2 regions of the Ruminococcus sp. HUN007 genome follow, and region 2 is predicted to be linked to the other one. Evidence: predicted binding sites of a transcription regulator. Region 2 holds the regulator's gene; the other holds the start of a gene.
The links. The regulator HrcA, encoded in region 2, represses chaperone genes, less so after heat shock. The targets are predictions, from matches to a motif close to TGTTAGCACTCNNNNNNNNNGAGTGCTAACA.
Positions count from the first base shown of each region.

Region 1: htpG (molecular chaperone HtpG) is a predicted target of HrcA. The motif match lies at 2,169-2,199, and genes of this name have one in related genera.

Region 1 covers NZ_JOOA01000002.1:1,535,902-1,540,245, reverse strand. The annotation lists gene CC97_RS10815 (aminotransferase class I/II-fold pyridoxal phosphate-dependent enzyme) at 1-256, shown strand, start outside; gene CC97_RS10810 (DNA polymerase III subunit) at 266-1,237, shown strand; gene CC97_RS10805 (stage 0 sporulation family protein) at 1,255-2,121, shown strand; gene htpG (molecular chaperone HtpG) at 2,225-4,111, shown strand; gene CC97_RS10795 (tyrosine-protein kinase family protein) at 4,213-4,344, opposite strand, start outside.
Region 2 covers NZ_JOOA01000002.1:2,527,433-2,531,776, forward strand. The annotation lists gene dnaK (molecular chaperone DnaK) at 1-739, opposite strand, end outside; gene grpE (nucleotide exchange factor GrpE) at 826-1,410, opposite strand; gene CC97_RS21110 (HrcA family transcriptional regulator) at 1,403-1,735, opposite strand; gene hrcA (heat-inducible transcriptional repressor HrcA) at 1,713-2,450, opposite strand; gene ppk1 (polyphosphate kinase 1) at 2,742-4,344, opposite strand, start outside.

The sequences.
Region 1 (4,344 bases), 990 kb from region 2:
ATATCCGAAGGAAGAAAAATTCCACCTTCCGCCTCCGGAGAAGATACTAACAATTCGTGAAGCCGCCTTCCGTGACTACGAAGAGATACCGGTAAACAAATCCACCGGACGCATCTGCACCTCCCTCGACCTCCCGTGCCCTCCCGCCGTACCGATAGCCGTAAGCGGCGAACTCATCTCACCGGAACTTGCAGAAATAATGCAGAGCTTCGGTATCGATACAGTGAGAGTCGTAAAGAACGATATAAAGGAATAATCATCTGGAATGAAAATCTATGGAAATAAATTAATAAAAGAAACTATAATAAATATGTCCGAAAAGGACAGAATGGCTCATTCGTTCCTTATATGCGGTGAGAAGGGGCTTGGAAAGAAGACTATTGCTGACTGGCTTGCAGCACTGCTTGTGTGTGAAAGTGCGGAGAAGCCGTGCTTTGCGTGCAGGTCATGTCATCTTGCTTCAGAACACACCCATCCGGATATTATCTATGCGGAGCATAGCGGCAAGCTGGGCGGATTTTCTGTCGATACGGTCAGGGAGATCTGCTCGGATGCGTATATAAAACCGAATAACGGCGACAGGAAAATATATATATTCACTGACGCTGACAAAATAACCGTTCAGGCGCAGAACTCGCTGCTCAAGCTTATTGAAGAGCCGCCGGATCATGCGTATTTTATCTTTACCGTGACGGACAGAAACGTTATCCTCGAGACCATTCGTTCAAGAGTCATAACCCTGAATGCTGCGCCGTTGAGCCGTGAAGAACTTATGGAAGCACTGGCTGCGTGCGGTGTTTCCGGAGCGGATGCGGAAGAGGCAGCGTCTGTTTTCGGCGGTAATGCCGGCAGGTGTCTGGAATACATCAGTTCAGATGCCATGAAGACCGCTGTTGATTTGACAAAAAAGGTCACAGACTGTATAATTAACAGGGACGAGTACGGCATACTGAAGAATCTTACTGATGCTTCGGCCGACAAGGATATGTTTAAAACCGTCATAGGAATGCTCGACTGCATAATCCGTGATGCCCTTGCGCTGCGTTATGATCCTGGCAGCATGACAGGATGCTATGACAGAGGAGCACGTGAACTGTCATCCGGTACGACAATGAATGCCTGTGAAAGGATGCACGACGCACTCGGAAAAGCGTACTCGCTTATCGATAAAAATGTAAATATCAAGCTGATCGCGTCGGTTCTCTGCGGTGAGATCACGGCTTTCAGACAGCTTTAATGTAAAGGAATAATAACATGGTAGAAATAGTCGGAATAAGATTCAAGAAAAACGGAAAGATCTATTACTTCGCTCCGGGAAAGATAAAGGCCGAGGCCGGCCAGAAAGCCATTGTCGAAACAGTCCGCGGTGTTGAATGCGGTGAGGTCGTAATCCCGAACCGGATGCTCGAAGACAGTGCTGTTACTTCCGAACTCAAGGAAGTTATCAGAATTGCCACTCCGGAGGATCTTGAAGTGGTAAAGAAAAACAAACAGAAAGAGAAAGATGCATTTGCCATCTGCCAGCAGAAAATAAAGAAGCGCGGTCTCGACATGAATCTGATCGATGTTGAGTACACGTTTGACAACAACAAGATCCTGTTCTACTTCACAGCCGAAACACGTGTTGACTTCCGTGAACTTGTAAAGGATCTGGCTGCCGTGTTCAGAACAAGAATAGAACTCAGGCAGATCGGTGTCCGCGATGAAGCCAAGATACTCGGCGGACTCGGTATATGCGGACGTGAATTCTGCTGCAAGGGCTGCATAGGTGAGTTCCAGCCTGTTTCCATCAAGATGGCTAAGGAACAGGGTCTTTCACTCAACCCGACAAAGATATCCGGTACCTGCGGAAGACTTATGTGCTGCCTCAAGTACGAGCAGAACACATATGAGGAGCTTCTTAAGATCACACCTAAGACCGGTGCCTATGTCCGTATGCCGAATGAAGTCAAGGGATACGTTGAGGAGGCTAACATCATTACAGGAAAACTTAAGGTTCGTCCGGAAAACGACAGCGCAGTACCTGTTATCATCGACAGAAGTGAAGTTACCATTATCAAGGACTCAGTGATCAAGGTCAACAAAGACGAAATCAAGGCGCTCAAAGCCCTTGAAGAATAATTTTTGTAAAGGCACTTGATTTTTTCAGAAAAATGTACTATACTAATAATTAGCACTCGGAGTGTTCGAGTGCTAATTTGATTTTATATGGAGTGAATTAATAATGGAAACAAAACAGTTCAAAGCAGAATCCAAAAAACTTCTTGAGATGATGATCAACTCTATATACACTCATAAAGAGATATTTTTAAGAGAACTCATCTCCAACGCAAGCGATGCTATTGATAAGCTCTACTTCAAGTCACTTACAGACGATGCAGTAGGCCTGAATAAAGACGATTTCGAGATCCTTGTAAACGTGGACAAGGAAAACAGAAAGATCACAATTACCGATAACGGTATCGGTATGACACGCGACGACCTTGAAAACAACCTCGGTACTATCGCCAAGAGCGGCTCACTCGACTTTAAGTCAAACAATGAGCTCGGCGAGGACGTTGACATTATCGGTCAGTTCGGTGTCGGCTTCTACTCAGCTTTCATGGTAGCCAAGGAAGTAACAGTACGTTCAAAGGCATACGGCGCTGACAAGGCTTACGAATGGAAGTCCGAAGGCGTTGAAGGCTACACTATCGACGAATGCGACCGTGACAAGGTCGGTACTGAGATCATCCTCAGCGTAAAGGATGACACTGAAGAGGAAAAGTACAGCGAATATCTCGAACAGTACAGACTCCAGTCTATCATCAAGAAGTACTCCGACTACATCCGTTTCCCTGTAAAGATGGATGTTGAACATTCACGCAAGAAGGAAGGTACTGAGGACGAGTACGAAACATTCATCGAGCGTGAGACCATCAACAGCATGGTTCCTATCTGGAAGAAGAACAAGAACGAACTCAAGGATGAAGACTACAACAGCTTCTACAAGGAAAAGTTCTTTGACTACACCGATCCTATAAAGCACGTACACGTAAAGACAGAAGGTACTGCAACATACAACGCACTTCTCTACATCCCGGCAAAGGCTCCTTATGACTACTACACAAGAGAGTTTGAAAAGGGACTTCAGCTTTATGCAAACGGCGTTCTTATCATGGACAAGTGTGCTGATCTTCTCCCTGACCACTTCAGCTTCGTCAAGGGTCTTGTTGATTCGGAAGATCTTTCACTCAACATTTCAAGAGAAATGCTCCAGCACGACAGACAGCTCAAGCTCATAGCAAAGAGCATTGAAAAGACTATCAAGAACGAGCTTTCAAAGATGCTCAAGAATGAACGTGAAAAGTACGAGGAATTCTACAAGGCATTCGGCCTCCAGCTCAAGGCAGGCGTTTACTCATCATACGGCATGAACAAGGATACTCTCTGTGATCTCCTCATGTTCTACTCATCAAACGAGGAAAAACTCACAACACTTGAAGAATACGTTTCAAGAATGAGAGAAGACCAGAAGTTCATCTACTACGCAACAGGCGAGAGCATCCAGAGAATAAAGAGTCTCCCGCAGACAGAAATGGTTCTTGACAAGGGCTACGAGATCCTTTACCTCACAGAGGGTGTTGATGAATTTGCCATCAAGATGCTTAACACATACAAGGAAAAGCAGTTCAAGTCAATTTCAGCAGGTGACCTCGACATCGAAACTCCTGAGGAAAAGGAAGAGATCAAGGCCAAGGCTGAAGAGAGCAAGGAAATGTTTGCTTTCATGAAGGAAACTCTCGGCGACAAGATCAAGGAAGTAAGACTTTCACAGAGACTTAAGTCACATCCTTGCTGCCTTACAAGCGACGGTGATCTTTCACTTGAAATGGAAAAGGTGCTCAATGCTATGCCTACAGACAACAAGGTAAAGGCAGAAAAGGTCCTCGAGATCAATCCTGATCACGCTATCTTCGGCAAGCTCAAGGAGCTTTATAATGATGACAAGGAAAAGCTTAAGAAGTATACAGAGCTTCTTTATACACAGTCACTTCTTATCGAAGGCATGTCAATTGATGATCCGGTTGGATTCTCAAATATGATCTGTGATCTTATGACAGGAAAATAAGGGGTTATTATCCCCACCCCCAACCCCCTCCCCACCCCCAACCCCCTCCCCACGGGAGGGGGCTAACAAAAAATCCGCCTTTCTAATGAAAGACGGATTTTTTATATTCCGAAACCGGAAATGAATTTGTTTTTGCTTATGTTTTTTAAGTCCGGATGGAGCGGGGAGTGGGTTTCGCGGAAAAGCGGGATGTCGTTGAGGACTATTCCGTTTACTTTTACTTCTGAAAGTTC
Region 2 (4,344 bases):
TTGATGAGAGTTCGATCTTAGCCTTTTCAGCAGCCTCCTTGAGTCTCTGCATAGCGAGCTTGTCGCCTGAGAGGTCAATACCTTCTGCCTGCTTGAACTCTGCAACCATCCAGTCGATGATTCTCTGGTCGAAGTCGTCACCGCCGAGACGGTTGTTACCTGCTGTAGCAAGAACTTCTGTTACGCCGTCGCCCATTTCGATGATGGATACGTCGAATGTACCGCCGCCGAGGTCGTAAACCATGATCTTCTGGTCATCTTCCTTGTCGATACCGTACGAAAGAGCAGCTGCTGTAGGTTCGTTGATGATACGCTTAACTGTAAGACCAGCGATCTGACCAGCGTCCTTTGTAGCCTGTCTCTGTGAGTCTGTGAAGTAAGCAGGAACAGTGATAACTGCTTCTGTAACCTTTTCGCCGAGATATGCTTCAGCGTCAGCCTTCAGCTTCTGAAGGATCATTGCTGAGATCTCCTGTGGTGTGTACTTCTTGCCGTCTATATCTACCTTGTAGTCTGAACCCATGTGACGCTTGATGGAGATGATAGTCTTGTCAGGGTTTGTGATAGCCTGATGCTTTGCTGTCTGACCAACAAGTCTTTCGCCGTTCTTTGTGAATGCAACTACTGAAGGAGTTGTTCTTGCACCTTCTGAGTTAGGGATAACTACTGAGTTACCGCCTTCCATAACTGCTACGCATGAGTTTGTTGTACCTAAGTCAATACCAATGATCTTTCCCATAACTGATTCATCCTTTCAATCTGAATGTTTATATTTGTTTATTGTTTGTTTGCGTTTTAATATCCTGTCATCAGAATGATCTGTGATCAGGCGGTTACTGCAACCATTGCAGTTCTTATTACTCTGTCGCCGAGTTTGTATCCCTTCTGGAATACCTCGCATACAGTGTCAGATTCGGCGTCTTCGCTTTCCACCTGCTTGATGGCGTTGTGGAAGTTCGGATCAAATGGTGCGCCGAGTGCTTCTATTTCTGTTACTCCGAGCTTTTCGAGAATGCCGTTGAGCTGAGTGAAGATCATTTCAACACCCTTCTTGAAGTTTTCATCCTCGCACGGAGCATCGAGTGCTCTTTCGAAGTTGTCCAGAGCGGGGAGGATAGCGCCTATTGTTTTTGCTGCGGAATCTCCGTATGCTTCAGTTTTTTCTCTTGAAGTTCTCTTTCTGAAGTTGTCGAACTCAGCGAAAAGTCTCATGTAATTGTCCTTTTCCTTTTTAAGTTCTTCCTCAAGTGCAGTGACTTTTGCATCAGCACTTTCTTCCGGCGATGCTTCAGAAGTTTCCTCCGCTGTTTCTGCATTTTCTGCGGCAGCTTCTTCTGCTTCGTTTTCAGAAGCTTCGTTCACTTCGAGTTCCTTTTCTGAAGTTTCTTCTGCGTGCTTTTTCTTACTCATTATTGTCTGGTTCCTTTCCCGCAGTTTCCGGAATTTCTCCGGTAAGAACATCTGTTATCTTCTGCGTAAAATACTCTATATAAGGTATGATCTTTGCATAGTTGAGTCGCATCGGTCCGACTATTCCGAGTGAACCGGCTTCCTTGTCACCCTTGCGGTACTTTGAAACTATCATGCTCGAGTTGCCGATTATGAAGTCGTCATTTTCCTCACTGAACATTACCTGTATTCCGCTGAAACTGCTGTCAAGGAACTCAGCAAAATCATTTTTGTGTTCAATGAATCTTACTATCTCGTTCTTGTCAAAGTCGCTGCACGAGATCAGGTTGTTTTGTGCCGCTTATCGTAAGCTCATTGTGGAGAAGATCCTGTGAAAGTTCACACAGACCTTTTACCAGCGGAGCAAGGGTAATCATATAAGCACCGAGTGCTGTAATAAGTTTTTCCATTCGTTCTTCCGAGAGTTCCTCGATTGAAACACCCTGAAGATTTTCCTGAATGTAATGTGAAAAAAATGCGAGCTGTTCTTCATCAAGATCAAATTCAAGTCTGCATGCCTTGTTCTTGATACTGCCGTTTGATGTGATAAGCAGTATAAGGTAAAGACGCTTGCCGGTCGGAACAACATCAACCTTGGTGATGACTGAAAACTTAGGTGCGGAATTTGCAACTACAGAAGCGCATTTTGTGAGTTCCGCAAGAGCTTTTCCGGCACTTTGAATTATTGATTCTTCAGTGAGGTTTTCCTCTTCACCGAGCATTGCATCAAGTCTCTGACGTTCGCTTTCCGAGAGTTCCTCGACTGTCATCAGCTGATCTATGTACAGGCGGTATCCGTTGAATGTAGGAATTCGTCCTGCCGATGTGTGCGGCTGTTCAAGGTATCCGAGCTGTTCGAGAACAGACATGTCGTTTCGGATCGTGGCTGCTGAAACGTTGATGCCCGGTACTTTGGAAATGGCCTTTGAACCAACAGGCTCGCCTGTAAGAATATATTCATCTACAACAGCTGCCAGTATTTTTAGCTTTCGTTCATCCATCTGAAAGCCTCCTGATTAGCAATATTGGTTCGTAAGTGTTAGCACTCTATCTCTCTGAGTGCTAAATATAATTTAACATTATTTAAGGCGAATGTCAATAGGTTTATTCATCTTTGTTAAAACTGTCAAAGTAGATGCCCGAAATTTGAATCTGATGTTATTTGTGCACAAAAAAAGCGTCCCTTTTTTGCGGGACGCCGTAATGATTTTATTATCGTTTTGATGGTTACTCATTAGCACTCCCTTTACGGGAGAGATAAAAGTGCGGATACGCTGCGGTTTTAAACGAGGCTACTGCATAAGAAATGATTTATAGAAATCAGAAAATCCGCTGTCGTCCGGTTTTCTTTCCGCAGGTGCTGATGCGGCTTTTTCTATAGCTTCGGTCATGAAAGTATCCTGTGCGCTTATGTTCTTTCTGCGGACACTCTTTCTGCGGTACATTCCGTCTGAACCCTGGATCCTTGCCTTGGTGTCATCTGAAATGAGAGTTTCAAAAATGTTCACAACGCGGTCCTTTATGTCCGGGTCATACACCGGTACTGCTACCTCGACGCGCTTGACAGTGTTACGGGTCATGAAGTCAGCGGAACTGATGTATACTTTTCTTCTCTGCTTCGTTCCGAAAATATAGATGCGGCTGTGTTCAAGGAAACGGCCTACTATGCTTGTCACACGTATGTTATCAGTCTTTCCCTTTACCCCTGAAATAAGGCAGCACAGGCCTCGTATGACGAGTTCTGTTCGTACGCCTGCCTGTGAAGCTTCGGCGAGTTTGTCGATTATGACTTTGTCGGAAAGTGAATTTATCTTTATGCCGATGTATGCCTTGTTTCCGCTTCTGGCCTGCATTATTTCCTCGTCGATCATTTCAATGACCTTTGACTGCAGGCATAACGGAGCGACCAGCAGGCTGTCTGACTTCTTCACGAGTGAGCCGAGTGAAAGTGCGTTGAAGACTTCAAGTGCTCCGGCAGCTATTTTTTCATTTGCCGTCAGAAGTGAAAGGTCGGTGTACAGTTCGGAAGTCTTTTCGTTGTAGTTTCCGGTGCCCACCTGTGTAATGTACTCGAGTCTGCCGCCTCTTCTGCGGGTTATAAGCAGAAGCTTTGAATGGACTTTCAGACCCGGCGGTCCGTATATAATAGTACATCCGGCATTCTGGAGACGTTTTGACCAGCCGATGTTGTTCTCCTCATCGAATCTGGCGCGCAGTTCTACCAGTACGAGAACGTCCTTGCCGCGTTCGGCCATGTCCACCAGAGCCTGAATTATCTTGCTGTTGCGTGCAAGGCGGTACAGCGTTATTTTTACCGATACCACATCAGGATCCGCTGCAGCTTCGTTCAGCATGCGGATAAAAGGCTTGATGCTTTCGTAAGGGTAGTGCAGGATTATATCTTTCTGACGTATCTGCTCTGCCATCGGTCTGTTTTCGTTTATAGCAGGGGAGTGCTGCGGTGCGAAATGCATGTAGCACAGCTCCGGCTTTGAGGTTTCAAACATCGACTTTATCATGAATGTAAATGAAAGGTCGAGCGGAGCCGATGCGGAAAATACCTGGTTTTCACTGATTTCAAGGCGCTTGCACAGATACTTCACCATTTCACTTCCGGTTGCGCCGCATATCTGCAGACGTACCGGTGCGAGCTTCTTTCTTTTCTTGATCAGTTCTTCCATTACGTCGCGGAAATCAAAGTCGTTGTCAAGAAGCGAGTCGTCATCCTCGCTTATGTCAGCGTTTCTCGTGACGCGTATTATCGACTTTTCAAGAACGCTGTAGTTTTCAAATACCTCGGAGGCGTATTTGAGTATCACATCCTCGGCAAGTACAAACCGGAACGGCCTGCGGCTCAGCTGGATGACGCGCTTTATGCGTTCGCTGACCGGAAGC